DNA from 4 places in the Mesorhizobium sp. M0276 genome. Region 1 is predicted to be linked to each of the others. Evidence: predicted binding sites of a transcription regulator. Region 1 holds the regulator's gene; each other region holds the start of a gene.
The links. Region 1 encodes LexA, which represses DNA repair genes until DNA is damaged. Its sites were predicted from a motif close to TGTTCNNNNTGTGTTCNG; they were not measured.
Positions count from the first base shown of each region.

Region 2: a site for LexA is predicted at 1,702-1,719, ahead of NKJ01_RS32450 (LexA family protein). Genes of this name have one in related genera too.
Region 3: a site for LexA is predicted at 4,588-4,605, ahead of NKJ01_RS26030 (single-stranded DNA-binding protein). Genes of this name have one in related genera too.
Region 4: a site for LexA is predicted at 3,148-3,165, ahead of dinB (DNA polymerase IV). Genes of this name have one in related genera too.

Region 1 covers NZ_JAMYSC010000035.1:44,114-51,862, forward strand. Annotated here, with positions in the region: gene gltX (glutamate--tRNA ligase) at 52-1,476, opposite strand; gene NKJ01_RS24695 (ComEC/Rec2 family competence protein) at 1,577-4,042, shown strand; gene lexA (transcriptional repressor LexA) at 4,036-4,788, opposite strand; gene kynU (kynureninase) at 5,231-6,478, opposite strand; gene kynA (tryptophan 2,3-dioxygenase) at 6,559-7,395, opposite strand; gene NKJ01_RS24715 (AMP-binding protein) at 7,392-7,749, opposite strand, start outside.
Region 2 covers NZ_JAMYSC010000075.1:9,747-17,495, reverse strand. Annotated here, with positions in the region: gene NKJ01_RS32465 (AAA family ATPase) at 1-266, shown strand, start outside; gene NKJ01_RS32460 (DUF7192 family protein) at 218-1,132, shown strand; gene NKJ01_RS32455 (hypothetical protein) at 1,154-1,339, opposite strand; gene NKJ01_RS32450 (LexA family protein) at 1,923-2,165, shown strand; gene NKJ01_RS32445 (Y-family DNA polymerase) at 2,138-3,433, shown strand; gene NKJ01_RS32440 (AAA family ATPase) at 3,560-5,230, shown strand; gene NKJ01_RS32435 (hypothetical protein) at 5,231-6,451, shown strand; gene NKJ01_RS32430 (DNA-methyltransferase) at 6,448-7,611, opposite strand.
Region 3 covers NZ_JAMYSC010000039.1:45,185-52,933, forward strand. Annotated here, with positions in the region: gene gyrA (DNA gyrase subunit A) at 1-513, opposite strand, end outside; gene NKJ01_RS26005 (helix-turn-helix transcriptional regulator) at 777-1,631, opposite strand; gene NKJ01_RS26010 (hypothetical protein) at 1,716-2,246, shown strand; gene NKJ01_RS26015 (MarC family protein) at 2,394-3,023, shown strand; gene NKJ01_RS26020 (OsmC family protein) at 3,041-3,472, opposite strand; gene NKJ01_RS26025 (DUF2306 domain-containing protein) at 3,522-3,935, opposite strand; gene NKJ01_RS26030 (single-stranded DNA-binding protein) at 3,973-4,488, opposite strand; gene NKJ01_RS26035 (cupin domain-containing protein) at 4,699-5,088, shown strand; gene NKJ01_RS26040 (ArsR/SmtB family transcription factor) at 5,134-5,448, shown strand; gene NKJ01_RS26045 (SRPBCC family protein) at 5,445-5,951, shown strand; gene NKJ01_RS26050 (ATP-dependent Clp protease proteolytic subunit) at 5,975-6,580, shown strand; gene NKJ01_RS36510 (hypothetical protein) at 6,899-7,066, shown strand.
Region 4 covers NZ_JAMYSC010000016.1:15,704-23,452, reverse strand. Annotated here, with positions in the region: gene NKJ01_RS14670 (sigma-70 family RNA polymerase sigma factor) at 1-786, opposite strand, end outside; gene NKJ01_RS14665 (alpha/beta hydrolase) at 862-1,800, opposite strand; gene NKJ01_RS14660 (dihydrofolate reductase family protein) at 1,902-2,501, opposite strand; gene NKJ01_RS14655 (winged helix-turn-helix transcriptional regulator) at 2,645-3,061, shown strand; gene dinB (DNA polymerase IV) at 3,196-4,443, shown strand; gene NKJ01_RS14645 (cupin domain-containing protein) at 4,462-5,493, opposite strand; gene NKJ01_RS14640 (FGGY-family carbohydrate kinase) at 5,613-7,214, opposite strand; gene NKJ01_RS14635 (SDR family oxidoreductase) at 7,342-7,749, opposite strand, start outside.

The DNA.
Region 1 (7,749 bases):
TGCACTGCGAAACCCGCCTTTCAATGCCAATCTTCTTGGGCCAGATTGCTGCTAATCGATTTGGTCTTCTATGCGCGCCAGGCTTTCCTCGCGGCCGAGCACGGCAAGCACATCGAACACGCCCGGCGACGTGCTTTTGCCGGTCAAAGCGGCGCGCAGAGGCTGGGCCACGGCGCCGAGCTTGTGGCCACCAGCCATGGCAACCTCGCGGATCGCGGCCTCTGCCGAGGCGGCCGTCCAATCACTTGTAAGCCCATTCAAAGCTTCGTGAGCGCCGCGCAGGATCTTGCGGGCATCGTCATTGAGCAAAAGGGCCGCCTTGTCGTCGATCGGTAGTGGCCGGGTGGCAAACAGGAAGGCAGCACCATCGACGAGTTCGACCAGCGTCTTGGCGCGCTCCTTCAGGCCCGGCAACGCGGCCAGCAGCTGCGCCTTGTTGCTGTCGTTCAGACGCGCGGCCATCGCCGAGCCGCCTTCGAGATAGGGCAGGGTAGCGATGAAGATATCGAACAGCTCGGCGTTGCCCATGCGGCGCATATGCGCGCCGTTGATCGCCTCCAGCTTGGCGAAGTCGAATCGGGCCGCGCTTTTGTTGACGTCACCGATGTCGAACCAGGAGATCATATCGTCGATCGACATGATCTCGTCGTCGCCGTGGCTCCAGCCCAAGCGCGCCAGGTAGTTCAGCAATGCCTCCGGCAGATAACCCATGGCACGATAGGCTTCGACGCCGAGCGCGCCATGCCGTTTCGACAGCTTGGCGCCATCGGCACCGTGGATCAACGGGATGTGCGACATCGAGGGCACGGCCCAGCCCATGGCGTTGTAGATCACAGTCTGGCGCGCGGCGTTGGTCAGATGATCGTCGCCGCGGATGATATGGGTGACGCCCATGTCATGATCGTCGACGACGACTGCATGCATGTAGGTCGGATTGCCGTCCGAACGCAGGATGATGAAATCGTCGAGATCCTTGTTGGGGAAGCGTACCTCGCCCTGGACACGGTCATGGACAATCGTCTCGCCCTCGGTCGGCGCCTTGATGCGGATGGCACCCTTGTCGCCTGCAGGCGCCTCTGAGGGGGCACGGTCGCGCCAGCGGCCATCATAGCGGGGCGGCAGGCCTTTGGCTCTGGCGGCCTCGCGCATCGCCTCCAGTTCGGCCGGCGTGGCATAGCAATAATAAGCCTTGCCCAGGCGCACGAGTTCCTCGGCCACCTCGCGGTGGCGCGGCGCGCGCTCGAACTGCGACACCGGCTCGCCGTCCCAGGTCAGGCCGAGCCAGGAAAGTCCGTCGAGAATGGCAGCCGTCGCCGCGTCGTTGGAGCGTTCGCGATCGGTATCTTCGATGCGCAGCAGCATCGTGCCGCCGGTGTGCCTTGCATACAGCCAGTTGAACAGCGCCGTGCGCGCGCCGCCTATATGCAGGTAGCCGGTGGGCGAGGGAGCAAAACGGGTGACGACCTTGTCGGACATGTAACTCTCGGAAACCATCTGAAGCGGGTGCGGTGCGCGGACTTTCGCGCGCCCGGCGTTCATGTAGCATAGGGTGTCGAGGGCGCAAGGGGCAGACCCGATGGCTGGACGAGGCTGGGGCTCGGATCAGGACGAGGACGCTGTCATTGGCGTCAGCGAGCGGTCCCTGTTTGCAGCGCCACTGCCAGCTTCATTGCCGCCGCCATCGCCCCTTGTGCCGGCACCCGACAAGGCGCCTTTGCAAGCCGGTGTCTCCGCCCCTGTTCCAACTGCCGAAGCCAGCAGGATCGTGCGCTTGCGCCGGCAGATTGGCCTGATATCACCGCCGCGCCTGCGCAATAGCCTGGCCATGGCGGCGGGCCTGGAACTCGACCGAGGCGTGGCCTTCCTGCTGGTGCCGGTCTGCCTGGCAAGCGGGGCGATCGGCTATTTTTCGCTTGTGGCGGAGCCGGACTTCGCAAAGCCTGTCGCAGTTGTCATCTTGGCGGGGCTCTGTGCGCTGGTCTCGCGTTCCTGGCCGAAAACCCATCTGTCCTTCATGGCGGCGCTTTTGTGTACACTCGGCCTGCTCGCCGCGAAGGTCGAGACATGGCGAGCCGGAACGCAGATGCTGGGCTCGGAAATCTCGACGCAAGTGACCGGCCGGGTCGTCTCGCTCGAACGGATGGAGAGCGGTCGCATCCGGCTGACAATCGACGTGGCATCGACTGCAAGGCCGAAACTGCGCTATGCGCCGGAGCGGGTGCGGCTTTCGGCACGCAATATCCCGGCGGACATGACCGCCGGTTCCCTGATCACTGGGTATGCCAAGCTGTTGCCACCGACCGGGCCGGTGCGGCCGGACAGCTACGACTTCTCCTTCGACAGCTATTTCGCCGGCATCGGCGGCAGCGGTTTCTTTCTCGGCAATCCAAAACTTGTCGTCACCGATGACGATAACATGCCGTTGGCGGCCCGGCTTTCCTCGGGGATCGAAAAAGCCCGTGAGGCCATTGCCGATCACATCAGGGGCAGCGTCGGTGGCGCCGAAGGCGAGATCGCCGCGGCGCTGATCGTCGGCGTTCGCGCCGGCATTCCCGATGACGTGAACGAGGCGATGCGGCGTACCGGCATCTATCACATCATCTCCATTTCCGGACTGCACATGGCGCTGGTCGCTGGCACCATCATGGGTTTGCTGCGTGGCGCCTTCGCCCTGTTTCCGGATTTTTCCGCGCGTCGCCCGGTCAAGAAGTATGCTGCGGCTGCCGCACTGTTCTCGATCGCCGCCTATCTTATCATCTCAGGCGTCGTCGTTGCCGCCGAGCGCAGTTTCATCATGCTGGCGGTGATGCTGATTGCCGTTCTTTTTGATCGGGCAGCACTGACGATGCGCAATCTGGCGATCTCGGCGATCGCGGTCATCATGGTGTCGCCGCATGAAGTGGTCGGCCCGAGTTTTCAAATGTCGTTTGCCGCGACGGCCGCGCTGGTCGGTGCCTATGCCGGCTGGGCGGATCATCGTGCGGGGAAGGCGAGGCCACCGCCGCCAAAGCGATCCTTGCCCGGCTTCCTGACGCGAAAATTCCTGCTGGCGGCAGGCGGCCTTGCCATGACCTCCATCATCGCCGGCAGCGCCACGGCGCTGTTTGCCATCTGGCATTTTCAGCGTGTGTCGCCGCTCAGCCTGTTCGCCAACCTGGCCATCATGCCTATCGTAACAGTCGTGATGTTCCTGGCTGTCGCCAGCGCGCTGCTGATGCCATTCGGGTTGGACTGGCCGGCCCTCTATCTGATGGGCAAAGGCCTGACGGTGATGATCGCGATGTCCGGATGGATTTCCGAGCGTTCGCCAGTCGACGCAATCGGTTTGATTTCGCAGCAATCCGTCGTGCTGGTGACGATTGCCTTGGTCATCGCGACGATGGCGACCACATGGTTGCGGCTCGCAGCGCTTCCCTTCGCGCTTGCCGGCCTGTTGACCGTCTCGGATACGCGCGTACCTGACGTGCTGGTCTCGGAGGATGCGAGGCTGGTGGCGCTGCCGATTGGCGGCGGCGAACTCGCGGTCAGCCGGGCCAGGCCGAACGAATTCACCGTCGACAACTGGAAGCGTGCGCTGACATCCGAAAGCATTATCGCGCCGGAGGTGTTCGACGAAGGCGACGGGCAATTCGACGTCGAGGATGCGGCTGAAATGCCGCCGGGAGCGCCATTCTATTGCACATCAGGCGTTTGTCTCGCCAGGCATCCGTCCGGAGCTATCATTGCCTATGTCGAGGACCGAAAGGACACCTGGAAAGCCTGCGGCTTCGCCGACCTGATCGTCATCAACGACGCGACGGCCTATGACGCTTGTCACAACCCGCTGGTTCTCGTCATCACCAAACGGCAACTGGCTCGCAATGGCAGTGCTGCCGTCTTCTTCGATCGCCAGTCGGCGACCACGCCGGCAACGGTCAGCTTTGCGGTGGGTAGGCCCTACCGGCCTTGGCACGTGCAACGCAAGTTTTCGCGTGAGGCGAGGGGCCTGCCGCCCTTCAAGAGACCGGACAAGCCCGTCGTTAAACCGCAGCTGCCTCAGTAACGGCGGATCAGGCCGACAAGCTTGCCCTGCACCTTGACCCGGTCTGGTCCGAAAATCCGTGTCTCATAGGCCGGATTGGCGGCTTCGAGAGCAATCGAGGCACCCTTGCGGCGGAACCGCTTCAGCGTCGCTTCCTCTTCATCCACCAGCGCCACGATGATCTCGCCAGGGCTCGCCGTATCGGCGTTGCGGATGATGACGGTGTCGCCGTCGAAGATGCCGGCCTCGATCATCGAGTCGCCCTTGACCTCCAGCGCATAGTGCTCGCCTCCCATGATCATGTCCGGCGGCACCGAGATCGAATGGGTCTGGTGCTGGATGGCATCGATCGGCACACCGGCGGCGATGCGCCCCATCACAGGGATCGACACGGCGGAGACCACGTCGTCGTCATTGCCGGCTGAAGGCATCCGTGAAGACGCCGGCTTGATCTGCCGGCCAAGGCCGCCCTGGCCGAGACTGGCCTGACCAAGACTGCCCTGGATGACGCTAGGCGAGAACTTTTTCGCCGCGTTGAGGCCGGGCGCGATCGAATCCGGCAGCCGCAGCACTTCCAACGCGCGCGCCCGGTTGGGCAGCCGGCGAATGAAGCCGCGCTCTTCCAGTGCCGTGATCAAACGATGAATCCCGGATTTGGAGGCAAGGTCGAGCGCCTCCTTCATCTCGTCGAAGGATGGCGGAATGCCGCTTTCCTTCAGGCGTTCATGAATGAACATCAGCAGTTCGTGTTGCTTGCGTGTCAGCATGGCGGCCCCCAGGGTACCTAAAACCAGAATCAGAAAACAAACCCAGAACAAACACTATATGTTCCAGTTGTGTTCTGCAACCGTTTAAAGTTTAATGAATCTGTTAAGGCCGCTGAAATTATTTGGCGCGCGCCAGCGCGCTTGGGTGATCACGGCATGCCGTCACAAGGCGCTTTCCGGCATTGAAATTGTTATGGTTAATGGGCTGCCGCCCATCGTTGGCCCAAGCTTTGGCATGAGCTGCCCATGGATCCGCGACGGGGCATTTCCAGCCTTCCATGCGTTCGTCTGCCGTGAACGAAACGAAGCCAAAATGCCAACCTTGGTTAATTTGTTGATGCCAGTGTTGGCCAGCAGCGGCAACCGGATTTGTGCACTGGAAATTCGTCCCTCCATCATCCGACCAAGAGGCAACGATGCGACAACAGTTGGGACGACTGCGTCAGGTCACGGCCTCCTTGACGGCGAAACGCTGGTCCTTCCATGCATCCGTTCGCAGAATGTCTTCCAGCACCTCGACCGCCAGCCACACGTCCTTGTAGCCGACATAGAGCGGCGTAAATCCGAAACGGATGGTTGACGGCGCGCGGAAGTCACCGATCACTCCGCGCTCGATCAGCGCCCGCATGATTTGATAGCCATGATCGTGAACGAACGACACCTGGCTGCCGCGCCTGGTCGCGTCGCGGGTGCTCTCCAGCGTGAGGCCATAGGCGCCGCACTTCGCTTCGACGAGCTGGATGAACAGTTCGGTCAGCGCGACGCTTTTCTTTCGCAATGCCGCCACGTCGACGTCGTTCCAGATTGCGAGCGCACCTTTGAGCGCCCGCATCGACAGGACCGGCTGCGTGCCGCACAGAAAGCGGCGGATACCGGTGCCGGCAACATAGCCTCGTTCGAAGGCAAAGGGCCGTGCATGCCCCCACCAGCCGCTGAGCGGCTGGCTGATCGCGCCGTGGTGGCGTTGCGCGGCATAGATGAAGGCCGGCGCGCCTGGACCGCCGTTGAGGTACTTGTAGGTGCAGCCGACAGCGAAATCGGCTTTTGCATGATCGAGCTCGACTGGCAGAGCGCCAGCGGTGTGGCATAGATCCCAGACGATCAGCACTCCGGCCGCATGAGCTATGCGCGTCAGCGCCGCCATGTCGCGCAGTTCACCCGATTTGTAATTGACGTGGTTGACCAGCACCACCGCGACGCTTTCGTCGATCAGCTCTTCGATGGTTGGCGCGTCGACGCCCGCGAGGCGCAGAAGGACCCCATCCCGGGTCGAGGCAACGCCTTCGGCGATGTAGAGGTCGGTGGGAAAACTGTCAGCCTCGGCGACGATGGCCGATCGGCCGGGCCGCATCTCCATCGCGGCATGTAGCACCTTGTAGATGTTGATCGACGTCGTGTCGCAGACAACAGTCTGTCCGGCTGCGGCCCCGATCAAGCGTCCGAGCTGGTCGCCGAGTTCGATCGGCATCTCGAACCATCCGGCTGTATTCCAGGCCCGAATGAGATCCTTGGCCCATTCCTCGGTGGCCGCCTGCTGCAGCTCGCCGAAAACGGCATGCGACGCTGCCCCAAGCGAATTGCCGTCGAGATAGATCACCCCCTCCGGCAGAATGAAACGATCGCGCATGGCGCGGAGCGGATCCGTGGCATCCATCGCTTCGATTGCAGCGAGATCAGGAATTCCACTCATGGTCAGTCAGTCCTCGGTTGTTCGCGAAGGTTTTCCGCTGCAAGCGCGCCCTCGATGTGCCTGTTCTCATTTCGATTGTGTCAAAGCCGGGTACGGACTGCCCACAGCTCCGGAAACAGCACGACCTCGAGCATCTTCTTGAGATACGAAGCACCCGACGTGCCGCCGGTGCCGCGTTTCAGGCCGATGATGCGCTCGACCGTGGTGACGTGGTTGAAGCGCCAGCGGCGGAAATAGTCCTCGAAGTCGACCAGCTTCTCGGCCAGTTCGTAGAACATCCAGTAGCGCTGCGGGTCGCGGTAGATGGTCTGCCAGGCGACCAGAACCTCTTCATTCTCGGTTCGCGTCTCACGCCAATCCGTGCGCCTGGCATCGGTGCCGATGTCGAATCCGTTGCGCGCCAGAAGCAGCAGCGCTTCGTCGTAGAGCGACGGCTCCGCCAGGATCGCCTCCAGCTTGCCGCTGAGGTCCGGCCGGTGCTTGTGAGGGCCCAGCATGGCGAGGTTGCGGTTGCCGGCCATGAACTCTATGGCGCGATACTGCCAGGACTGGAAACCCGAGGACTGGCCGAGTGCATCGCGGAACTCGGTATATTCGCTGGGCGTCATCGTGCGCAGCACATCCCAGGCGTTGTTGAGCTGTTCGAAAATGCGGGCGACGCGCGACAGCATCTTGAAGCTTGGCTCGAGGCGATCGGCGCGGATCGAGCGGATCGCAGCGCCAATCTCGTGCAGGGCGAGCTTCATCCACAGTTCGGAGGTCTGGTGCTGGATGATGAACAGCATCTCGTCATGCGCCGAAGACAGCGGCGTCTGGGCCTCCAGCACTTTCTCCAGGTGCAGATAGTCGCTGTAGGACATGCTCTCCTTGAACGACATCTGTGCGCCTTCGGACGCCGGATCGTAGGGTTCGCTCAATTGATCTTCTCCGTGCGCAGCCGAAAACGCTGGATCTTGCCGGTCTGGGTCTTGGGCAGCGCGGCGATAAATTTCACCGATCGCGGATATTTATAGGGCGCGATCGTTGCCTTGACGTGGTCCTGCAGGCGCTTGGTCGTCAATGCGTCCGGCGCTACGCCCTGCACCAGCACGACGTGCGCTTCGACGATCTGGCCGCGTTCGGCATCTTCCGTGCCGATCACCGCGCATTCGGCAACATCCGGGTGCGACAGGAGTGCCGCCTCGACCTCGGGTCCGGCAATGTTGTAGCCGGCGCTGACGATCATGTCGTCGGAGCGCGCGGCGAAATGGAAGAAGCCGTCTTCGTCCTGC
Region 2 (7,749 bases), on a different contig from region 1:
CCCTGGACCGGTTTGTGGTGATTTACGTCGACTACGACGAGGACATGGAGCGGCGCTTGGCCGGCAACAACGACTGGGTCGACAAGGTCCAGCGGTGGCGGGCGCGCACTGAAGAACTCTCCATACGGCACGTCATTTCGATGCGTGCTTCGATCATGGGAGCAAAGCTGCTGAGACACAAAAGCATGACTGAAGACGATGTCGAGGAGATGGTGGTATGGCGCGGTCTGGATCGGAATACGGTTTCCAAGATCCGCGAAACCTGATCCCTGGCGACTGGAAGTATCGGCCGACCATCCATCACCGTTTTACCGACGCTGAGGACGTGATAGCCCTCGCGGCGCGGGAAACCAGCCAATGGAAGCAGCGCGCCAGCCGGTCAGTCGACCTTGAGCTGGGGACCAGAACATGGGACGAGGCCGTGGCGCTGGCACGCTACGGGTGGCCGGCCGGCCGGCATCAGCTGGTTCGCGACCTGAACATCCACGCCACGTTGACGAAGACCGATTTGGCGCCGCGCTGGTCATTTGACTATGCCGGCGCCTATCCAGACGTTCCGCGCTTCCTTGGCGGCGAAATGGACTGCATGGTCGACACTCGGCCGGATCAACGCGCGGTGCGCCCGATCGTGCGTATAGCCGTGAGCCCGATCACTTTCAGCCACGTGAAATTTGAAGCGGTGTCGCATTGGGGCGCCGCGTTGGTCAGTTGGATCGACGAGCTTGAATATGCCGGCCAGCGCGTCGAAGTGACCTGGATCTCCTGCTCGAAGCCTGACACGGCCACTTTACAGGAGATTGCGATTTTCACGGCACATCCCCGGTTCACCGTCAGCTTCTGCCTGAAAAAGGCCGATCAGCCGCTTGAGATTGACCGGCTCGCCTTCTGGATCATGCACCTGGCGGCCCAGCGCCGTATTCAGTTTGCGGTAAAAGAGCAGTTTCCCGCTATCGAATATGCGTTCCAGCTTTATGGGCAGCCAGAGCAAAATCCCAGCATACTGGCGCCCCTGTGCAGTCCGGACACGCTCATCCTGATGGTGGGAGAAGGAGCCGCTTCGGTAGCGGAGGGCCTCGAATGGCTCCGCAAAACAGCCGCTACACACTTTGAAAACACATACGCGGCCACCTAAGGTGACCGCGTATGTCGCTACTCAAGGCAGGCGACCCTTGGGGCCGATTACCTCGTATTTCAGGGCAGAGCCAGTCTGCAGCATCATCAAGCGCCAAGCGGCATATGCATGGCGTGCCAATGCACCTTCGATATTGTGAAAGCGCGGCAGTTCGTCAGCTTCGACGATTCCACCATGACGGTCGGCTGCGTTGTGGATCAGGAACATGGACTCGTGAGCCCGGAATTTCTCGTGGGTATTCATTTTTTGAATACAAACATCGGTCTCATCGCAGGTGCGGTGAGCAAAGACCGTAAAAACGGGTACCGGTAAGCCTTTCGCAGGGGCTTATGGTTCGGCGCGAGAGTGTACTGAGCAGTCACCTGACAGGGCAGCGGTGCTGATAGGCGTCATCACCAGGCAACGTAAGGGGCGCTGCCCCTCGCACGCTCAAGAGGGCCGAGCCTCGGCTTCGCCTGCGGCCGCACCCAACCCCTCTTGCCCGTGCTATCCCCGGACCTCGCCGGTCAGGCAGGGGTGCGGGGCACCCTGAATTCCGAACAACAATCAATTCCGTTGGCGGAGGAATATGTTCCTGTTATGTTCCTGCCATGCATAGCGATCATTCCCTCGTCGCCTACCTAGGCCAGCCTTCCGAGTGGCCGATTGTGCTGCCCGTAATGGGCACGCGGATCTGCGCGGGGTTTCCGAGTCCGGCCGATGATTTTCTCGACGGCGAGCTGGATCTCACCCGTATCCTGGTCAAAAACAAGCCGGCGACGTTCCTGTGGCGTGTGGCGGGGGCAGTTCGATGCGCGACGTGGGCATCTTCGACGGCGACGTCGTCGTGGTGGACCGCAGTGTCAAACCCAAAGACGGCGTTGTCGTTGTGGCCGTGATCAACGGCGAAACCAGCCTGAAACTCTTCCGGCGCAGCAATCCGCCAAGCCTGACCTTTGCCAACAAGGACATGCCAGCGTTTCCGATGGATGACGTCTCCCAGGTCGAAATCTGGGGGGTGGTAACGTGGACGCTGCACAAACCCCGCGCGTAGAGCGGGTTTTCGCGCTGATTGACGGCAACAGCTTCTATTGCAGTTGTGAGCGCGCCTTCGCGCCGGCGCTGAATGGTCGGCCGGTGATTGTGCTGTCCAACAATGACGGCTGTGCGGTGGCTAGGACACCCGAGGCGAAGGCCCTGGGCATTGCTATGGGCGCGCCATTCTTCAAGATCCGCGACCTGTGCCGGAAGAACCATGTGGCGGTGTTCAGCAGCAACTACACTCTCTATGGCGACATGAGCAGGCGGATGAACGAGATCTACCACCAGTTTTCGCCGGTGGTGGAGGTTTACTCTATCGACGAGAGCTTCCTCGACATCACCGGTCTAGGCAGCGGCAACTACGTCGCCTACGGGCAGCAGTTGAGGCAAACTGTCCGGGCCTGGACCGGCATCCCCACGTGTGTCGGCATCGGACCGACCAAGACGCTGGCCAAGTTGGCCAACCGCACCGCAAAGAACCATGCCGAGCTCAATGGCGTCTGTGATTTCAGCGACCTGGCGACACGGGAAAAGTTTCTGCCGGCGACGCTGGTGGGCGAATTGTGGGGCGTGGGCGCTGCTTCGGCCGCCAAGCTGAAGGCGATCGGCGTGGAAACCGTCGGGCAGCTGCGCGCCTTGGACCCGAAGCGCGGCCGTCAGTTGCTCACCGTAGTCGGCGAGCGCATGATTCACGAATTGAACGGCATTGCCTGCCTGGCGCTGGAAACCCTGCCTGCAGGACGAAAGGGTATTGCCGTGACGCGGAGTTTCGGCCGGCCGGTGACGTCGCTGGAGGAGATGCAGCAAGCGGTAGCGGCCTATGCGACCCGCGCGGCCGAGAAACTTCGCCGGCACGGGCTCTGTGCCGTCCAGGGATTTGTGTTCATGCACACCAATGCATTTAATGGCGACAAATGGAGCCATACCGGCAAGCCGGTCGAGTTTCTCGAGCCGACCGACGACACCCAGGAGCTCGTCGCAGCCGCGACCAAAGCGGCAGCGGCTGCCTGGGGGCAGGGTTACCGCTACGCGAAGGCCGGCATCATGTTGACCGAGCTCGTGCCGATCACGATGGTGCAGACGTCGATGCTGGCGACGATCGACCGGGCGCAGCGTGCCCGCCTCAACCAGGCTTTGGATGCGATCAATTTAAGGTTCGGCCGCCATACCCTTGTTCCAGCTGCTGCCGGCCTCAAACCGTCCTGGTCGACGAAGTTCGACCGGAAATCTCCGTGTTTCACTACGCGTTGGGAGGAATTGCCAGAAGTTGCGGCTGCATAGCTCAAGAGCATACTGAGTGGATGTTTCGCTGGGAGGGCTGCAGCGAGGCGACTCTTTTCAAGAGTCCGGTTGCATTTGCTTACGCATATTGATGAAACTTGATTCGGTCATACCAGATGAGTCGTGATGCCGAAATTCCTATCTTTGAGCACCTTAAAATGGGCCGCCGAGCAGCTTGAGGACAGCGCTGACAACCTCATAGTGGACTTCTTGATTCTTAAGCATGAGGGCCTCAACCTCGGTCATACAATCACAATTAATACAAAATCTACTGAGCCGGCCGCGCGCGACTTAATGGGTATCGTCGGCGCCGACGGTAGGCCGATCGATCAGGCGCACCCTTACCTGAACCCCTTCGACAGGGGTTGGAAGCGAGAAGGGTATCCCCGGTCAGGGATTTATTCGACGCTTGGGCGGAACAAGATGTTTCCACGCCTAATGCGTATCGAGACAGACAATGGAATGCATCTTACCCTCTTGGACGACTATATCGAGCAGGCACAAGCCGGGTTGCGTCGATCCAAGACCAAACCACTTCAGGTTCCGATAGAGGCAATTGCTGCGTGGGCACTGCGTTACAGGGAATTTGAGGACGCCGCTTCCGTTGATGACGTCGTGGCCACCTTCAAAAGCGATTACAATATTACCCAAGACGAGGAAGACGCCTTCTTCGTCAAAAGCGACAACGTCCCGACGGACTTTTTCGCGAATGAGCCTCTAAACAAACAGCAATTTGCGGAGTTTCTCCTAGAGATTGCACCAACCACCGGGAGGAATGAGGTCACCGCTACGTCGGAACCCGAAAGCGTGATCGAGGATCTTCCAGACGATCTGATTGAGTTTATCCGAGAGGATTTGCTCCTGCCAGAGTCTCTGCTCAGGCAACTCGTAACCCTGCTGCGCGCCGGAAAGCATCTAATCCTGACTGGTCCGCCTGGGACCGGGAAGTCCACTTTGGCAAAGCGTCTCGCGATGGTAAGCGAGAAGTTCGCAGTGGCATTCTCGTTTCCGGCTTCGGCGGGCCGGGTCTTCACAACGGCGACGGCCGACTGGACGACGTTTGATACTCTGGGTGGGTACATGCCGTCGCCCAAAGACTCCGCGCTGGTGTTTCAGGAAGGGCTGTTCCTACAGGCCTTGCGCGAGAACAAATGGCTGGTGATCGACGAACTGAACCGTGCCGACGTTGACAAGGCCTTCGGTCAGCTTTTCACGGTGCTTTCAGGGCATGATGTGGTCATGCCGTTCAAACAGGGCGCCAACAATGTCTCCCTTGGATTTGACCGCAACTCCACCGTGTCGTCCTATGTGGAATCGACGGGCCAATACACGGTCGGAGCAGACTGGCGGATCATCGCCACCATGAATTCCTTCGACCGAAACCTTCTCTTTCAGCTTTCCACCGCCTTTGTGCGGCGATTCGCCGTCGTACACGTTGGCATCCCCGAGAAGGCCGAATTGATTGAGTGGATCGAGAATAAGGGCCTCGACGCTGACGAGCAGGCACTAGTCAGCAGCCTGATCTCTATCCTCGAGGAAGCTCGGCCGCTAGGTCCAGCGATATGGGGCGACCTGGTCGATTATATGAGCATGCGGACGAAGCATTCGTTCGGAATGGCCGGTGTCGAAGCGTCAGTGGAGGCGGCATTCATAGACGCCGTTACGGCCTATGTTCTCCCTCAGTTGGACGGCCTCGATCAAGAGGCCCTCGGATCGATACAGGGTCAGCTCCTGGAGTTGCTCCAGACCGACACGGAGAAGCAGCGGCTCCAGCGAACGTTCAGAGAAGTTTTCTAGTTGGACTGGTCGACAGACGAATATGAGCGCGTTCTACAAGGGGTCTCCCGCCTCGGCTGGATCGTGCTCAAACGGTTCTCAGCTTCCTACAAACCATCGGATATTCTATCAGCCTTCGCCTGCCTGCCGCGCGGGGAGTTTGAACTGCTTCGTCGCCTGCATTTCGCACTGAGCCATGAAGTTGCCGTGTTCCTGGACGTCCACGCCGCCGAGTTTCTTCGTGCCACCCCGTCGACGACAGAGCATGTCCTTGAGGATAGGCGGGGGACGCCGCGCGGGCGAATTGACTGGTCAAGGACGTTCGCCAGGCGCACCCAATCAGGGAGCGACCCGACCCGTTTCGTGACTCGACCGATCGAGCGCACCTCAGACAGTGCGCCCGCCCGCCTCTTCACGTATATGCTTGATCGTGTTGTCAAAAACGCCGAGTGGCTTTTGAAACGCAAGGTGCCTGAGATCGAAAGAAGACTCGTCGACGCATCCCTCAGAAGTGCACGATTGCGGCTCGCGTCACTTCGTGGCCGAGGCGTTAGCCAGCCCGCGCGGCTTACCGGTCGAGACGTCGCGCCGCTTCGTGCCAGCCGACGTTCCGATGTTGTCGGCGCCATCCGACTGTTCGATCTCTATGTCAACTTGGTCGAACTTGCCAACGAGAACCTGTTACGCGCACTGCTCCAAGACCGGCAAATGGCGCCCGACAACCTCGACGACCTTTTCGAAATATGGGTGCTCCTAAACTTAGTCGGATCACATCTCAGGGAAGGTTGGACGCTCAAGAGCGCCTTCCTTATAGGTGGCGAGTCCGCTCCAAAAAAGCCTCGGTTCACGCTGGAAAAAGAGGGGCGTGTGGCCGAGCTATATTTCCAAACCGTCCCGCTGGAGATGAGCAAATCCAGCAGTTACAAAGCCATTTTCGAAGACTACGACCTCGATGCTTCTCTCCGTCGCCCGGATATAACTTGTAAGGTTTCGTCGCCGTTGGAAGGCGAGCAGCGCCTTATCATCGAGGTTAAACGGACGCAGGACTCGGGCTACATCTTGGATAGCGTCTACAAAACACTGGGTTATCTGGCGGATTTCAAAGACACCGTCGGGCCGAATGCGCCTCAGGCCCTTCTCGTGGTCTGGAGCGGCTTGTCGCGAAAGCCCGGCGCCGCTACCCATCAGCCCATCCGGATCACGACGGCGTCCGAATTCGAGCAGATGCCGCTGCTATATTAGCTGGTTCTCGGTCGACGCTTCGTTGTGGCCTTCGGCTTTGCCAGGGGATCGGCGGCCGTGATTTTTTTATTGGCAAGTTCAACATATTCCGGCGACACGTCGAACCCGATGAACTCACGCTTGAGTTTCACGGCCGCGACGCCGCTCGTCCCCGAGCCAGCAAAGGGATCAAGCACCCGCCCCGCTTCAGCCGTGGACAGCGCTATGCACCGGCCTGGTAAGGCCAGCGGAAACTGAGCACCATGGCCACCACCGCCAGACGAGGTCGGCAGGTGCCAAACATCGGTAATTTGATCCTGCTCGAGGAGCGTGTTTCGCCCGCCCAGCAGTGCAGGAAGTTGTCTATACGCTTCCTTGTCGAAGTACGGGCTGCGCACCTTGGAAAGGTGAATGATGTGCTCCATGGATCGCGTGACCCGCGACTTTGTCGGCTCCGGCATGGAGCCATCTTTTTTCCAGGTAATTACCGACTTTACCAAATAGCCGATCCGGCTAGCGCGTTCCGCGATGCGCTGAGGGATGAGCGCCTGCTCACCATCCTTAAGGTAGGCATGGCCTGCGCTATAGCGCCGGCAATTCTGTTCAGTCCACTTGCGTTGATCCAAACCCTTCATGGCGCGCAGGGTTTCCGCCGCATTACCGCGAATTTGGGTGCGGGTATTGTACGTGTCCCCAATGTTCCACCAGATCGAGCCCAGGTCTGAAAGCTTGGACTTGAGCAGGAAGAGCATTTCGACAGTGTGGCGGATGAAGCCCTCAGGTGTTTGTTCGTGGCCATACGGACAGATTTCGCCATCGGCCCATTCCACCGTTTTCGGCAGGCCGTAAATTCGAACCGCCCAGTAAGGCGTTGACGTGACGACACAGTCAACGCTTTGGTCCTCCAAAGTGGAAATCAGCTTATGGGCGTCGCCGCACACGACCTGGTTGAGGGTAATTGCGTGTGGCTTTAGGTGCTGTACCTTCTTGAGAGAAGCCAATCTCCTAAAATACGACACGGTGCGGCTGCGAGGTATGAAGGTTTCGCACGCATCGTCTAGCAGGACGAGTTTCTCGATCTCCTTTAGGCCGATCGGCTTGTTCCCAACCACTTTCCGGACGAACCCCGGCTGCAATCCGACAACCGGAGCGACGTCCTCAATCGAGAAATGATCAAGCACTCCTTCTGCACGGGTCCATCCAAGAACGGAGCTCGCAGGATGGATATCGGGCCACCCACTGACCTGAGTACGATCCTTCATTTAGCGACAGCCCTATTGCAACGGAAAGCCAAGAGAATCATGTTTCGCGCTCTGATG
Region 3 (7,749 bases), on a different contig from region 1:
CCGTGCAGGCAGAACCTTCGGTTCGCTGCCCGACGCATCGTACGTGTCCTGGAAATCGACGGTGTCCTTGTCGATATCCTCCAAGAGCTCGTGCGCAACCTTGGTCAACCGCGCTTCCGTGTAGCGCATCGCCGCCGGCGGATCGCCGTCGATGGAGCCGAAATTGCCCTGTCCGTCGATCAGCGGCACGCGCAACGACCAGTCCTGCGCCATGCGCACCAAGGCGTCGTAGATGGAGGCGTCGCCATGCGGATGGTATTTACCCATCACGTCGGCGACGGGACGCGCAGACTTCACATATTTGCGGTTCCAGTGGTAGCCGCTCTCATGGGCGGCGAAGAGAATGCGGCGATGCACCGGCTTCAGGCCGTCGCGCACGTCGGGCAGCGCACGGCTGACGATCACGCTCATGGCGTAATCGAGATAGGAGCGCTGCATCTCCTCGACGATGGATATCGGCTCGATGCCGGTTGGGCCGCCGTCGGCGCCGCGCGGTGTCTTCTGGTCGGTCAAATCGGATCACAATCTAATCAGGAATCACTCGGTGCTTATATAGGAAGCAAGGCCGAAACTCCAACACGTCAGGCACTTTTCCAGTGTCATTTTTGGTGGTAATTTCAAAAGGATACCACTGATTGCGACGATATGGCCAAGGCGGTTTCTCCACCACCGAGGCAAAAGCCCGCAATCGACCGTTTTCCCTGCGCGAAAGCCCCGAGCGCAATGAATTGGACCCGTGGCTGCCTTTGCGAGCACTGAGCGGGTGGGCGCGGATTTCACGAGACCGGAGCGACCCGGATGTCGCGAAATGCACCACGGCAGGCGCGATACTGACCCGGCGTTTCGCCCATGACACGCCGAAACCGCCGGTTGAACGTCGACAGATCGTTGAAGCCGGCCTCGAAGGCGATCGCCGAGACCGCATCATCCGACATGCGCAGCCGCACCGCTGCTCTGTGCAGCCGGGTCTTGAGCAGGAACTGATAGGGCGTCATGCCCGCGACCTGCCGGAAGATACGCAGGAAATGATAGGGGCTGGTCGCCGTCTCGTTGGCAAGCGCTGAAAGCGAGACCGGCCTGTCGGCATCGAGTTCGATCCGCCGCACCGCCTCGGCAACCCGTTTCTGATCGCGGCGGCTTGGCGTACGCCTGACAGGCGTCGGCCCGCAGACTTTTGCCACAGCGGCACCGGCAATGCGCAGCCCGAGTTCCTCGAAGGCGTCGGTGTCGGCCATCTCGCGAGCGGTTTCCGCCTCGGCGAGCAAGGACGCCAGGATCGGCAAAGGTGGCAGGCGGGGCGCCTCGAAGGCCAGCTTCCTGGCGCCCGGCACGCCGGCCACGATCCGTTCCATATAGACCGGTCCGAAATGGAACGAGAGGCAACGATCGCCGCTGCCGTGCTCGTGCCCGCATTCGTAGCACGTGCCGGGATTGCCGAGCAGGAGCGCGCCGGGCGCCAGCATCGCCGTGCCTTGTTGGGCGCGATAGCGGAACGTGCCGCTGGTGACCGCGGCGACACAGAAATCCCGATGTGCTTCCTCGAACGGCCTATCACCAGCGCTGGCCGTGCAAATCACATCCGATACCTGCCAGCCAGGTCCGGATGCGAGTGAGCGTGTGGTCGCTGTCATGACCGAAATATAGCAATTTTTCCCAAGCCTAGAACCCCGTCACCGCCTACTCCTCCGGTCTCCTGACAAGAAGAGACCGGAGCTATGTTCGACCAATCCTCGTTTGCCGAAGCCTTGCACAGTCCCGGACCAGCAGAAGGGCTTGCCGAAAAACTGAACCTTTACGGCCGCTTCGTCGGCGCCTGGATGTTCGATGCCTCGCGCCATCTTGATGACGGCACGGTGCTGACCGGGCGCGGCGAGGTGCACTTCGGCTGGGTCCTGGAAGGCCGCGCGATTCAGGATGTCTGGATCCTGCCCGCGCGTGACGCCGGTCCCTCGCCGTCGCTCGGCAAATGGACGTTCTATGGCACGACGTTGCGCCTGTACGACCCGACTGCCGACGCCTGGCACATTTTCTGGAGCGACCCGCGCAACCAGTATTATAGCCGCCAGCTCGGCCACGCCGAGGGCGATACGATCGTGCAAGTGGGCGATGATGGCACCGGATCCTCCGTGCGCTGGAGCTTTTCGCGGATCACCGAAGACAGCTTCCGCTGGCTTGGCGAGCGCTCGCACGACAATGGCGCGACATGGCGGCTGGAAGTCGAGTTCCTGGCGCACAGAATGGAATGAAAGCGTCGCGATCGTTCACGCCCCCTGTGTCCCTCCGGCATCGAAGTTCTTGATACGCGAACGACTTTTTCGCTGACGGTTCCCACCGACCGGGCTTTGCTCTACCACTATCATGGTGCGGGCACGGCCCGGCGGGAGGGGTCAGAAATGCCGAATTTCGACAGTCTGTTCAACGCCTTCGTGACCATTCTCGTGACCATCGATCCGCCTGGACTGGCACCGCTGTTCCTCGCCGTGACACGCGGCATGAACCGCGAGGAGCGCCAGCAGGTTTCCGTCCGCGCCTCGATCATCGGCTTCCTGGTGATGGCACTGTTTGCGGTTGCCGGCGCCTCGATCCTGTCGGTGTTCGGCATCACGCTGCCGGCCTTCCGGGTCGCCGGCGGTTTTCTGCTGTTCTTCATCGCTTTCGAAATGGTGTTCGAGCGACGGCAGGACCGCAAGGAGAAGATCGGCGACGTCGCCATCACCAAGGACATGATCCACAACATCGCCGCCTTCCCGCTGGCGATCCCGTTGATCGCCGGCCCAGGCGCGATTTCAGCGACCGTGCTGCTCTCCGGTTCCTTTCAGGGATTTGCCGCGCAGGCTGCCCTGGTCGGCATCATCTTCGTCTGCCTCGCCATCACCTACCTTGTGTTCGTGCTGTCGGAGCGCATCGACCGCATCCTCGGCCAGACCGGGCGTTCGATCCTTACCCGCCTGCTTGGCGTCATCCTGGCGGCGCTTGCCGTCCAGTTCGTCGCCGACGGCATCAAGGCGCTGATGACGGGCTGAGCGGCGTCCCTGCTTCTCTACTGCCTATTCACCCCCGTATCGATCACTTCGAAGTCGTGTGTGATCGTAGCGGTCTTGGCCAGCATAGCGGAGGCCGAGCAGTATTTCTCGATCGAAAGATCGATCGCCCGCTTGACCTTGTCGCTGGAAAGAGCCCGACCCTTGACCACGAAATGCATATGGATGCGGGTGAAAACCCTGGGCTCGGTTTCGGCTCGGTCGGCGTCAAGTTCCACGATGCAATCCTCGACCGCTTCCCGGCCCTTCTCGAGAATATGGACGACATCATAGGCCGAACAGCCGCCGGTCCCGATCAGCACCAGTTCCATCGGGCTCGGGCCCGGCGTCCTGCCTTCCGGCCCGGGCGCGGTTCCGAGTACGACCTTGTGGCCGCTACCGGACTCGCCGACGAAGGTACGCTCCTCGACCCATTTTACGCGTGCTTTCACCTGACATTTCCTTCCACTCGAGTTCGTCCGCCTCAAGAATTAAATCGGATCACGGGCCGGCTCGCGCGACGCCAAAGACGACGTCGTGCATGACCCTGCCCGGCAACAGGGTGAAGATGCCGGCGCCAATCAACGCGAAGACGTAAAGCGAAATCATGACCTTGCGATGCTTGGCGACGCGCTGATTATGGGCGTGCCACACGGCCAGCGGCACGGTGACCAGCACCAGGATCGACAGGAAATGGATAGGACCGAAAGGGCCGATGAGGCGGATCTGATGAATCCAGAAACTCGAGACCGCGATGACCAGCATCAGCGCGGCCCAGACATAGCCCGCGATGCGGTGGCGCGGGGTTCCCTTCGGCAGCACCAGCTGCGTGGCCCCTATCGCCAATGCGGCGAAGGCCGCAAAGGCATGCCAGGGTATAGGAGATGGCGCGGCAAGCAGCGGATCCAGCGACATTGCTCCTCTCCGGCGGTTGCCTCTCTATTGTATGTCTTCAGAACGGAATTTCGTCATCCAGTTCGCGCGACGAACCGCCACCGCTCTTGGCACCGCCGCCACCGCGATTGAAGCCTTCGCTCGGGCTGGACTGGCCGAAATCGGAACCACGGCTGCTGCCACCACCGGCATAGCCGCCGACCTGTCCGCCCTCACCCTGCCCGCGTGCGTCGAGCATCTGCAGCTCACCACGGAACTTCTGTAGCACGACTTCCGTCGTGTACTTGTCGGCGCCGGTCTGGTCCTGCCATTTGCGCGTCTGCAGCTGGCCCTCGACGTAAACCTTCATGCCCTTCTTCAGATACTGCTCCGCCACCTTGGCGATGCCCTCATTGAAGATGACGACGTTGTGCCACTCGGTTTTTTCCTTGCGCTCGCCGGAATTCTTGTCGCGCCAGCTTTCCGACGTCGCGATGCGGATGTTGACGACCGGTTCGCCCGAATTCAGCCGGCGGATTTCAGGGTCCGCACCGAGATTGCCGACCAGAATGACCTTGTTGACGCTACCCGCCATGATATTTCTCCGCTTATCCGAAACCAATTTTTGTCGCAGCACCTTACAGGCTGCCGACGTCAGCCGCCTGCTAAGGCTGGCTTTTCCCACAACGTTTTTTGTTCTCTTTTCGTTCTATTGTATGTACGACGTTCTGTCAATGTTTGTCAGCAAGACGTAGTGTCCCAGTCCGAGATTTTCCATGAAATCGGGAATGGACCGGACGATCAAATGAAGTTCGTGGCCCATGAGGACCAGCAGCGCGAGCAATGGCGAGCAGGTGTGGAAACGCGTATGCATGTATCAGCCAGCAACGGTGCATCGCAACTCTGCATATTCGAACAATGGGTCGAACCCACGGTCGGTGCCCCAACGCACTGGCATCCCGTGGAGGAAGTGCTGACCGTCATCGCCGGCAGGGCCGAGATGTGGATCGACGATGAGCACCGCGTCCTGACACCGGGCCAGTCTTTGGTTGTTCCCGCAAACAGGAAACATGGGTTCAAGAACGTCAGCACCGGAACGCTTCATATTCACGCCGTGCTCGCATCGCCGATCTTCGAGGCGACGTTTGATGGGCCTGTTGGGGCAGTGAGGCGCTGGCTTCCGGCAGTCTCGTGAAAACAGCACTTGCCAAATCAATAAGTGTAGACTTATGCTTTGGCCATGATCGAAGCAGAGATTTTCCGGGCCCTGGCCGACCCGACACGCCGAGCCGTCTTTGAGCGGCTCGCCTCTGGCGAAATGACGGTATCGGAATTGCGCACCGGCATGACGGTGTCGCAACCGGCGGTATCGCAGCACCTGGCGGTGCTGCGCGGCGCCGGCCTGGTGGTCGAGCGCCGCGCGGGCCGCAACGCCTATTACCGCGCCGACCCGCAAGGGCTCGCCCCCTTGCTCTCCTGGATCGAACGCTACCGGACCTTCTGGCCGGAACGCATCGAAAGACTGAAGACGGTTTTGAAGGACATGGACCAATGAAAAACGCTCGATCGATGAAGGCCGATAGCCATCGCGAGATCTCTCCCGATGCGATCGAATTCGAGTATGACCTTGCCGAGCCGCCGGAAAAGGTATGGCGGGCTCTGACCGTGCCGGAGTTGCTCGCCGCCTGGCTGATGCCGAACGATATCAGACCGCAGACCGGCAATCGTTTTGCCTTCGCCGGGCCGGACGCAGCGATCGAATGCGAAATTCTCGACGCCGAGCCGGAGAAGCTGCTGCGCTATTCCTGGCGGGAGCAGCCATGCGACGCCACGCTACAGGATAGCCTCAACAGCCCATTGGACAGCATTGTCACCTTCAAACTTGCCCCCACAGTTTCCGGCGGCACCCATCTGCGCATTGTTCATGACGGCTTCGCCCGCAAGGCAATGCCCACGGTCGCCATGGCGTGCACAGGCTGCCGGCTTTCGCTCGATGCCAGCGGTACACGCAAGCCAATCGCCGCAAACACGCCTCGCCGCTTGCTGCGTGCAGCCTGAACAGGGACAATGGAGAGAAGATCATGAGCGGTGTTGCCAGTCTGGTGCCGATGGTCATCGAGCAATCGAGCCGCGGCGAACGCGCCTTCGACATCTTTTCGCGGCTGTTGCGCGAACGCATTGTCTTTATCAATGGCGAGATCAACGACGACATCTCGGCGCTGGTCTGCGCACAGTTGCTGTCGCTGGAATCGGACAATCCCGACAAGGAGATCTCGCTCTATATCAACTCGCCGGGCGGCGTGGTGACCAGCGGCTTCGCCATCTACGACACGATGCAATACATCAGTTGCCCGGTCTCGACCGTGTGCATGGGCTTTGCCGCCTCGATGGCCTCGTTCCTGCTGATGGCAGGAACGGCCGGGCGTCGTATCTCACTGCCAAACGCCACGATCCTGCTGCATCAGCCGCTTGGCGGCTTCCAGGGTCAGGCCTCCGACATCCAGCGCCATGCCGAGCGCATCGTCCAGACGAAACGGCACATGGCCGAACTCTATGCGCAGCATTGCGGCCGCACCTATGAAGAGGTCGAACGCACGCTGGACCGCGACCACTTCATGACCGCCCGCGAGGCCCAGGCCTGGGGCATCGTCGACCATGTCTTCGACACACGAAAAAAGGCGGCATAAGTGGGCCGGATCGCATTCCCGCCGGCGCTCAAGTGGTCGCCCAAAGTGGCCCGGTTTTGGGAGAATGACATGCATAAAGACAAAGGGCTAAAACGCGTCGCCTGAATCCGTTCTCGAAACACGACACGCTTTGGAAGATTTGACGATGTCGGTCTGGTCCCGTCGGCGGCATGCCACTATTATCCTGGGATGATCGACACTCATCCGCCCAGAACGCTGCACCGTGTGATCGCCATTGTAGCGCTCGCGTGTCTCTCGATCGGGTCGGCGTTCGCAGACGATAGTTCGGCGCAAGCGCAAAAAAGGGCCCTGCCCGGCGTGGCCGGCGATTATCGAATCGCCAAGCCGGCTCCCGAGCCCGAACCCGACGACGCATTTCCCGGCAACGGCAACGGCCAGTTCAAGATCGGTGACACGGATGTCAGGATTTCAGGCAGCATCACCGTCGATGTCGGAGCCGGCTCAATCCGGCAGCCGCGCCACTGATAGTGGTGCCGGCGTGCCGCGCAGGCATATCGCCAACAAGACAATCCGCACATAAATGGCCCCGCCGTGCTTTGCGCAAACGGACGGGGCCTTTTTGGATCTCAAATCCAACTTCTACCGGGGGCGTACTGCCGGCATTTGATTTCGGATGCAACGCGGCGTCAGCCGACGATCCGACTGCAGTCTCTGATTTTTACGGAGTATGGCAGGTCACGGTTTGTCGGGTGGCGAAAACGCTAGACCCTGGCACTTATGCCTGCCGCGGCTCCAGTAACAACTGGAACCCTGGGGGACGATCCGGTGGCGTCATAGCTCCGCTCCTATGTCCATTCCAACGTTGTCGTCTCGAAGCACAAATCGCTAATGCCTGCGGCGTCTCGCAGGCCGCCTCCGGGCGGCGAGACCATCGAAAGACGGCCGGCTTCGTTGACTGCCTGAGTCTGCCCCCGTGTGTCGGGGACGTCAACCGGCAATAGACAGATACCGAAAAATGTGATCGCCCGGAGATTACGCACAGGTCAGTTTTTGCACAGCTTTGTCAGGAGCGTGTTCGGTCTTTGTTCTTTCCGCTTGCCCGTTTACGCGAAAGACGGTTAAACGCTTTTGTTGGGAATTGTGGCGTCTCTCGACGCGGCGGCAAAACTACCTACATAGGGGATGGCTGGGAAACTCGCCATTCCAGG
Region 4 (7,749 bases), on a different contig from region 1:
CTTCCCTTCGATCACGCCCGGCCGCATGCGCCAAGGCAGCTCGCTGCGCTCATATTCGATGAAGTAGGGCGAGCCTGACAGCAGGCCGTTGTAGCAATCCGAGACCCGCAGCCGCGCATCGGCACTGGTCAGCGCTCGCACCCCGTCCCAGTCTCGCCTGTTGAACAATTCGACATAGCGGCCGAGCAGCCGCGCCAGTTCGGGATCGTGTGCGGGTGCTGCGCCCGGTTGCGCCGGCAAGGCGGCGAGCTTGGCACGGCCACGATTGAGCGCCGCCTTGACGCCACCGGACGTCGAGTCGACCAGGTCGGCGATTTCCTCAAGCGAATGGTCGAAGACATCCTTGAGCAGCACGCAGGCGCGCTCCTTCGGCGGCAGGTGCATGACCAGCCGCTCGATGGCACGGCCGGCGCCGGGACCGGCGGGCTCGACAGGCAGCACGATGTCGTCGCCGGCATAGCCAGCCTCGGCCCGCTGCCGCGCGCGGCGGCTTCTGATGTAGTCAATGCAGCGGTTGTGGGCGATGCGGAACAGCCAGGGCCGCAGCGCCTGCGCATCGTCGAGCCGTTCGATCTTGCGATAGGCCTCGAACAGCGCCTCTTGCATGATGTCCTCGCCATCGAGGGCCGAACCGGTCATGCGCGCGCAGTAGCGGTGCAACCTGACGCGCAGATGCGAGACGGTCGCCAGGAACGCCGCGTAGCGCAGGTCGTACAGCCCTTCGGGGTCGAGACTCGGTTGCATCCCTTGCGGCGTCTGACGGGATTTGCGGATCTGCTGGTTCATCGCGGCATCACCACACCTTTGCGCAAGCGCCACGCTTCCACAAGTGAGAGTTCGACACGATCAGCTGGCGCATGGTCAGGCCGCCCTGTCGCCAGCAGCCTTGCTGGCATCGGGCAAGCCCAGTCTCGGCCGCACCCAGGCGGCCAGGCGGCCGATCGCGTCATCTGCTTCCGGCGCCCGGCCGGCCATCATCTGGAAGGAGTGCAGCATGCCGTCAAAGACATCGAGCCGCGTCTCGACCCCGGCCAGCCTGGCACGCTCGGCGAACATGCGGCTTTCGTCGACCAGCGTCTCGTCCGCACCGGCCTGCAGGAACACAGGCGGAAAACCGGTGAGGTCGGCATAGAGAGTGCTGACCTCCGGATCGAGCCGGTCGCGGTCACCGATGAAGTTGGTCACCAGCCAGTCGACGGCGGCCTTGGCGAAGGCCGGGTCCTTGTCGCGGTTGGTCTCGTAGCTGGCGGCGGTCAGCGCCATGTCGAACCAGCCGGAGATGATCAGCGCGGCGACGGGCAGCGGCCGCCCTTGCGCACGCAGCCGCTGCAGGACGCCATAGGTCAGGATCGCGCCGCAGGAATCGCCGGCAAGCACGATGTGGCCGGCATCGAAGCCCCGATCGGCGAGCCAGTTCCAGACCTTCATCGCCGCATCGAGCTGGGCCGGATACTTGGCCCGGTGCGCCAGCGGATAGTCGTAGAGCAGCGCCCGGCAGCCGACGGCCTTGGCCAGATGCCCGACCAGCTTGCGGTGCGTATAGATCGAGCCGCCGATGAAGCCGCCGCCATGCGCATAGAGCAGCACACGCCCCTCGTCGGCGCCCTTCGGCACCGTCCACATCGCCGGCACGCCGCCGGCATCGACCTCGATATAGTCGACGCCGCCGGGTTCGCCGGTCAGTGCTGTCCAATGCGTGTCGTTGTGGTCGATGATCGCTTGCGGGCTGGTCAGCTTGCCCGCATTGGCGGCGATCGTCGCGTAGTGGTTCCTGTTCGCCTCGCTCTGTATGCTCGCCATGCTGGTCTCCCGGGTTACGGATCGCGGGCTGCGCGACCTTCAAGGACAGAGACGAACGGGCGGACAAAAAGGATACGTCAGGTCCCGGATCTTCTCTCTCCCTACCCCACCGATCCGTAACGGTTGACCACCATGCCGCAGCTATAGGCCTTCGAGCCGAGCAGCCGCAGGTTTTGGAAACCGCCCTGGTCGAAAATCCGGCGTCCTGCCCCCAACACCGCCGGATTGATGAACAGCTGGAACTCGTCGACCAGCCCGGCCGCGATCAGCGCCGACGCAAAGCCGGCGCCGCCGAAGACGGCCATGTCACCGCCCTCGCCCACCTTCAGCGCACCGATTTCGCGCGGCAGGTCGCCGCTGGCCACCCTCGTGCGCTCCCAGGCCGGCTCCCAAGCCGAATGCTTGAGCTTGTCGCTCAGCACCATCTTGCGGGCGTCGACGACGCGCTGCGCGAACGCATAGAAGGGATCGCGCGGAAATTTCTTCGCCGCATTACCCCAATGGGCAAGATAGCCCTCCTGCGCCATCTTGCGGCTGAGCAGGATGGTGTCGATGCCGGCGAAGACGGCGTTGAAGTCCTGCTTCAGCTCGTCGTCCCAGGCGCTCTCGTCACCCCATTCCCAGAGCTGCCAGGCATGATCCTCATTGGCGCCGACAAAGCCATCGACCGACATCTGCATTTGAAGGATCAGCTTTTTCATCGTTACTCTCCTTCGGTTTGTGCCGGCTTAAAGCGTGCGCCCAGTGAGCCGTCGCGACCAGCGTTATATGGTTTACATTTGGAACCATTGACACAGGACGAAAACGGTATCAATAGTAAATTGCTTTAAAAATGGAACCACAGATGTCGACGCGGAAAAGATCCGGCTGCCCGATCAACTTGTCGCTCGAATTGCTCGGCGACCGCTGGACTCTGCTCATCATCCGCGACCTGGTCTTCGCCGGGAAAAGGCATTTTCGTGAATTCCTGCAGTCCGACGAGGGCATCTCGTCGCGCACGCTGGCCGAGCGGCTGCAGACCCTTCAGGACGAAGGCATCCTCACCCGCAGCGAGGACCCGACGCATGGGCTGAAGACAGTCTATCGGCTGACCGAGGCCGGCATCGACCTGCTGCCCGTGCTGGCCACGCTTGGCGCCTGGGGAAGCAAGCACCGCAAGGCCGACGACAAGCTCGCACGGGTCGCCGACGAGCTGGCGGCGGGCGGCGAGCCCGCTCTGGAGGCCATGAAGGCGGCGCTGCTGGCGGAGCATATCGTCTAGGCGGTCGCAGTTCCGGACTTGAGAAAAGCAGCACTGCTACGGATGGGCTTCAAGAAATCACCTCTTGCTTGACAATCACCCCCTTTTGTTCTCTATTTGTTCATGTCTATCAGCAACTGTAGATGTGCGGCCGGATGGAAACCACAGCCACCATCCTGCATGCCGATCTCGACGCCTTCTATGCCTCGGTCGAGCAGTTGCTCGACCCGTCGCTGCGCGGCAAGCCGATCGCGGTCGGTGGCGGTGTCGTGCTCGCCGCCTCCTATGAGGCGCGCGCCTTCGGCGTGCGCGGCGGCATGCCGGGGCGCAAGGCGCGCGAGCTCTGCCCGCAGCTGATCTTCGTCGGCGGCAATTTCAGCCACTACCAGCGGCTGGGCGACGCGGCGATCAAGGTGCTCGACGATTTCACGCCGCTGGTCGAGCGCATCTCCATCGACGAGGCCTTTGCCGATGTCGCCGGCTGCACGCATCTGTTCGGCTCCCCACAAGAGATCGCAACGATCATCCGTCGCCGGGTACGCGCCGAACTTGGCCTGCCGATCTCGATCGGCGTCGCCCGCACCAAGCACCTGGCCAAGATCGCCTCGCAGGTCGCCAAGCCCGACGGGCTGGTGATCGTCGAGCCCGGCACCGAGATCGCCTTCCTGCACGATCTGCCGGTCGGGCTGATGTGGGGCGTCGGGCCGGCGACCAGGGCGCGGCTGGCCGAAATCGGCGTCGAGACAATCGGAGAGCTGGCCAGGACCCACAGCGGCGCGCTGACGCGGCTGCTCGGTCCCGCCGCCGGCGAAAAGCTCGCTGCCCTGTCATGGAACCGCGACCCGCGCAAACTGCAGACGAAGCGCCGGGCGCATTCGGCCGGCGCGCAGTCGGCGCTTGGCCAAAAACCTGCCGTGGAGCGGGTCATCGTGCCCACGCTGCTGCATCTGGCCGACCGTGTCGCCAGCCGGCTGCGCGCCAAGGCGAGACCCGGCCGCACGGTGACCGTCCGCGTTCGCTTTGCCGATCTCAATGCCGTCACGCGCTCGATCACGCTGGACCAGCCGATCTCGGCGACAACGATGTTGGCCGAGGTCGCCGGCGATCTGGTGCGCGGCGTGCTCGCCGACCACCCGCGCGAGAAGCTGATTTCTCTGCTGGCGATCTCGGTCTCGCATCTCGAGGAAAGCTTCGAGCTGCAGCTCGAACTGCCGCTCGGCCTCGTCGACGACAAGCGCCGCCCGGGCTCGAGGAAAGGCCTGGCGCGCTTCGATGCCGACCGCGCCATCGACAAGATCCGCGAACGCTTCGGCAAACAGGCGGTCGGCTACGGCACGGTGGCGCTGGAAGCGGCGCGTTCGGTGCCCGATGAGTTCAGGGAACTGGCGGAGAAAGATTTGTGAGTAGGGAACGGCGAGGCATCATTCCGTCTCTTCGCCGTCCCAGTAACGCCTCACCGCTGCCATATCGAAAATGCCGTCGCGCCGGCGCAGGGCGTCGACAGCCATCTTGTTGGAATCGGGATAGACGCAGACCTCATTGGGATTTTTCTCGCCGATCATCAAATAGCGGCATGGTCCGCTACCGCTGTTGAGGAAGGAATGTCCGACTGCCAGGCCGGCCGGAAAGCAGACATAGTCGCCGGCTTTCATCTCGTGGCGCTCCTCGCCAAGCAGCAGCGTCACCTGCCCTTCCAGGATCAGCGCATGCTCCTCTTCCCGCATGTGGTAGTGCCGGGGCGCCAGGCGCATGCCGGGCGCCGGCGCCTCGATCAGCATGCCGACATGATAGTCGGACCGCCCCAAGGCGGCATAGGTCAGATGCCTGGACCGGCCGCCGAACCGCGGGCCTTCGCCTTCGACCTTCCATTCGACGGAATCGCTGGCGATCGGCGGGATCGGCGCGGCCGGGGGTCTAGTGACACCGGTCGTGCCATCCGACGGCAACGGATCGCCGGCGGCAAGGCCGGTGTCCTCGCCATCCCAGTAGCTTCGGGTCGCCGCGAGATCGAAGATCGCGCGGCTGCCCAGCGCGCGCACCAGAACCTTGTTGGAGGCGGTGTAGACGACGACCTCGTTCGGGTTGCGCTCGCCGACGATGACGTAGCGGCACGGCGCGTCGCTGGTGTTGATCAGGCAATGCCCCGCCGCCGCACCCGCCGGAAAGCAGATATAGTCGCCGGCCTTCATGGCATAGGCGGCGTCTCCGACCTGCGCGGTCAGCGCCCCTTCGAGGATGAAGACATGCTCTTCCTCGAGGATATGGTAATGCGCCGGCGAGCTCTGCTTGCCCGCCGGCAACTCCTCGATCGCCACGCCGACATGGTGGTTTTCGCCCAGCGCGGCCAGCGACAAATGCCGGTAGCGCACGCTGAAGCGTGGCACGACGGACCAATCCGTCCATGGCACCGCATCCGATGCGAATGGCACGGGCGGTTTCGCTTCGTCTGCCATCGAGCCTCCTGGTCCTGCCGCCCTGCCCTCGTCGCGACAGAACAAAGCTGCCAGCTTCCGGCATCATCGCCAAGCGGTGTTCGCCACACTCCTGACAAAGCCGGACAGAAGTTGCCCGTTTAACCCCTGATCGCCTTGCCGGCTTGCTGCAGCAGCTCGAAAGCGGCGAAGCGCTTGGCATGCCAGCCGGCCAGCGTAGCGTCGGGATGATAGACCTCGCCGAGTTCCGACATGCCGGCCATGGCCGCCGCGACATCCTTGTAGGTTCCCGCGGCGACAGCGCCCAGCATCGCCGAGCCGAGCAGCACCGGCTCCGGCGAGGTCGACGCGACCACCACCATGCCAGTCGTGTCGGCCAGCAGCTGGCGCACCAGCGGGCTTTGGCCAGCGCCGCCGCTGACGACGATGGTGTCCACCGGGATGCCTTTCTCATGCTCGGCCCGCACGATCTGGCGCGCACCGTAGCCCAACCCGCAGACGCCGGCGACATAGAGCCCGACCAGGCTGTCGAGACTGGTGTCGAGATCGAGCCCGGCAAGCAGCGCACGCGCGTCCGGATCGGCGAAGGGCGCGCGGTTGCCGAGGAATTCCGGCACGACATGGACGCCGCCGACCAGGGCCGGCGTCGCCGTGGCTCCCTTACGGCTTTGCGCCTGCAGCGATAGCCAGGCGCTGAGGCTGAGGCCGTCGGCCTGCGCCCTCGCCGTGGCTTCGCCGCTTGCCGGGTGCATGCGCACCAGATGGTCGATGGCCGCACCGGCCGCCGATTGGCCGCCCTCGTTCAGCCACAGGCCCGGCACCATGGCCGAGAAATACGGTCCCCAGACGCCGTCGACGAAGGCCGGTTGCGCCGTCGATGACATGGTGCAGGCAGAGGTGCCGAAGACATAGGCCATGCGCGACAGAACGCTGCCGAACGCGCCGCGCGCGCCAACCGTGCCGACGCCGCCGGCATGGGCGTCGATCAGGCCTGCCGCCACCGCCGTACCGCCGATGAGCCCAAGGTCCGCTGCTGCCTGCGCGGTCAGTCCACCACCGAGTGCGGCACCTGCCGGTACGATCTCGGTGCCGATGCGGGCGAACCCCTCATCGGCAAGCGCTCCGAGGCCGATCTTGCGGAAATAGGTCTCGTCCCAGCGGCTCTCATGCGCCAGATACGTCCATTTGCAGGTCACCGTGCACACCGAGCGCGCAAGGCTGCCGGTCGCCCGCCAGGTGAGAAAGTCGGCCAGGTCCAGGAACTGCCAGGCGGCATTGAAAGTGGCGGGCAGGTTTTCGGCCAGCCACAGGAGTTTCGGCGTTTCCATTTCCGGCGAGATGACTCCGCCGACATAGTTCAGCACCGCCTCGCCGCTGCGGTTGATGCGGCGCGTCTGCTCGACCGCGCGATGATCCATCCAGACGATGATGTTGCGTTCGGCATTGCCGGACGGGCCAACCGGCAACGGCACGCCGCCCTCGCCCAGCACCACCAGCGAACAGGTGGCATCGAAGCCGATGCCGGCAATCGCCTCGGGCGCTACGCCCGATTGCGCGACGGCCGCGCGGACCACGATGCACACCGCCCGCCAGATGTCATCGCTCGACTGCTCGACAATATCGCCGGCCTCGCGCCAGACCTCGATATCCTGCTTGGCCGAGGCAAGCAGCTTTCCGGATCGGTCGAACACCCCGGCCCGCGCGCTGCCGGTGCCGACGTCGATGCCGAGATAGTGGGGCATGGGGGAGAAACCTTTGGTTTAGCGAACAGCGAACAGCGAATAGCGAATAGCGAATAGCGAATAGCGAATAGCGAATAGGTAAGTCGTTGGATTCTTTCCTATTCGCTACTCCCTATTCGCTACTCACTTAGAGATCATTGCTCTGCGGCAAAATCACCAGATCCCTGATCGTCACGTTTCTTGGCCGGGTCAGCATGAACATGACGGCCTCGGCCACTTCGCGCGGCTGCATCAGGCCGCCTGCGGCGAGCTCTTCCTCGAGCTTGGCTTTCGGCCAGTCATCGACCAGTGCCGTCACCACTGGGCCCGGCGCCACCGCACCGACGCGCAGCCCGTGCTTGGCGACCTGCCGACGCACGGTATGGACGAAGGCCTGCACGGCGTGTTTGGAAGCCGTGTAGATCGGCTCCCAGACCACAGGGACCAGCCCGGCGATCGAACTGGTGACGATGATGTCGCCGGTCTTTCGTTCGATCATGTGCGGCAGCACCGCCTGTATCGAACGGAAGCAGGCATTGATGTTGAGGTTGAGCAT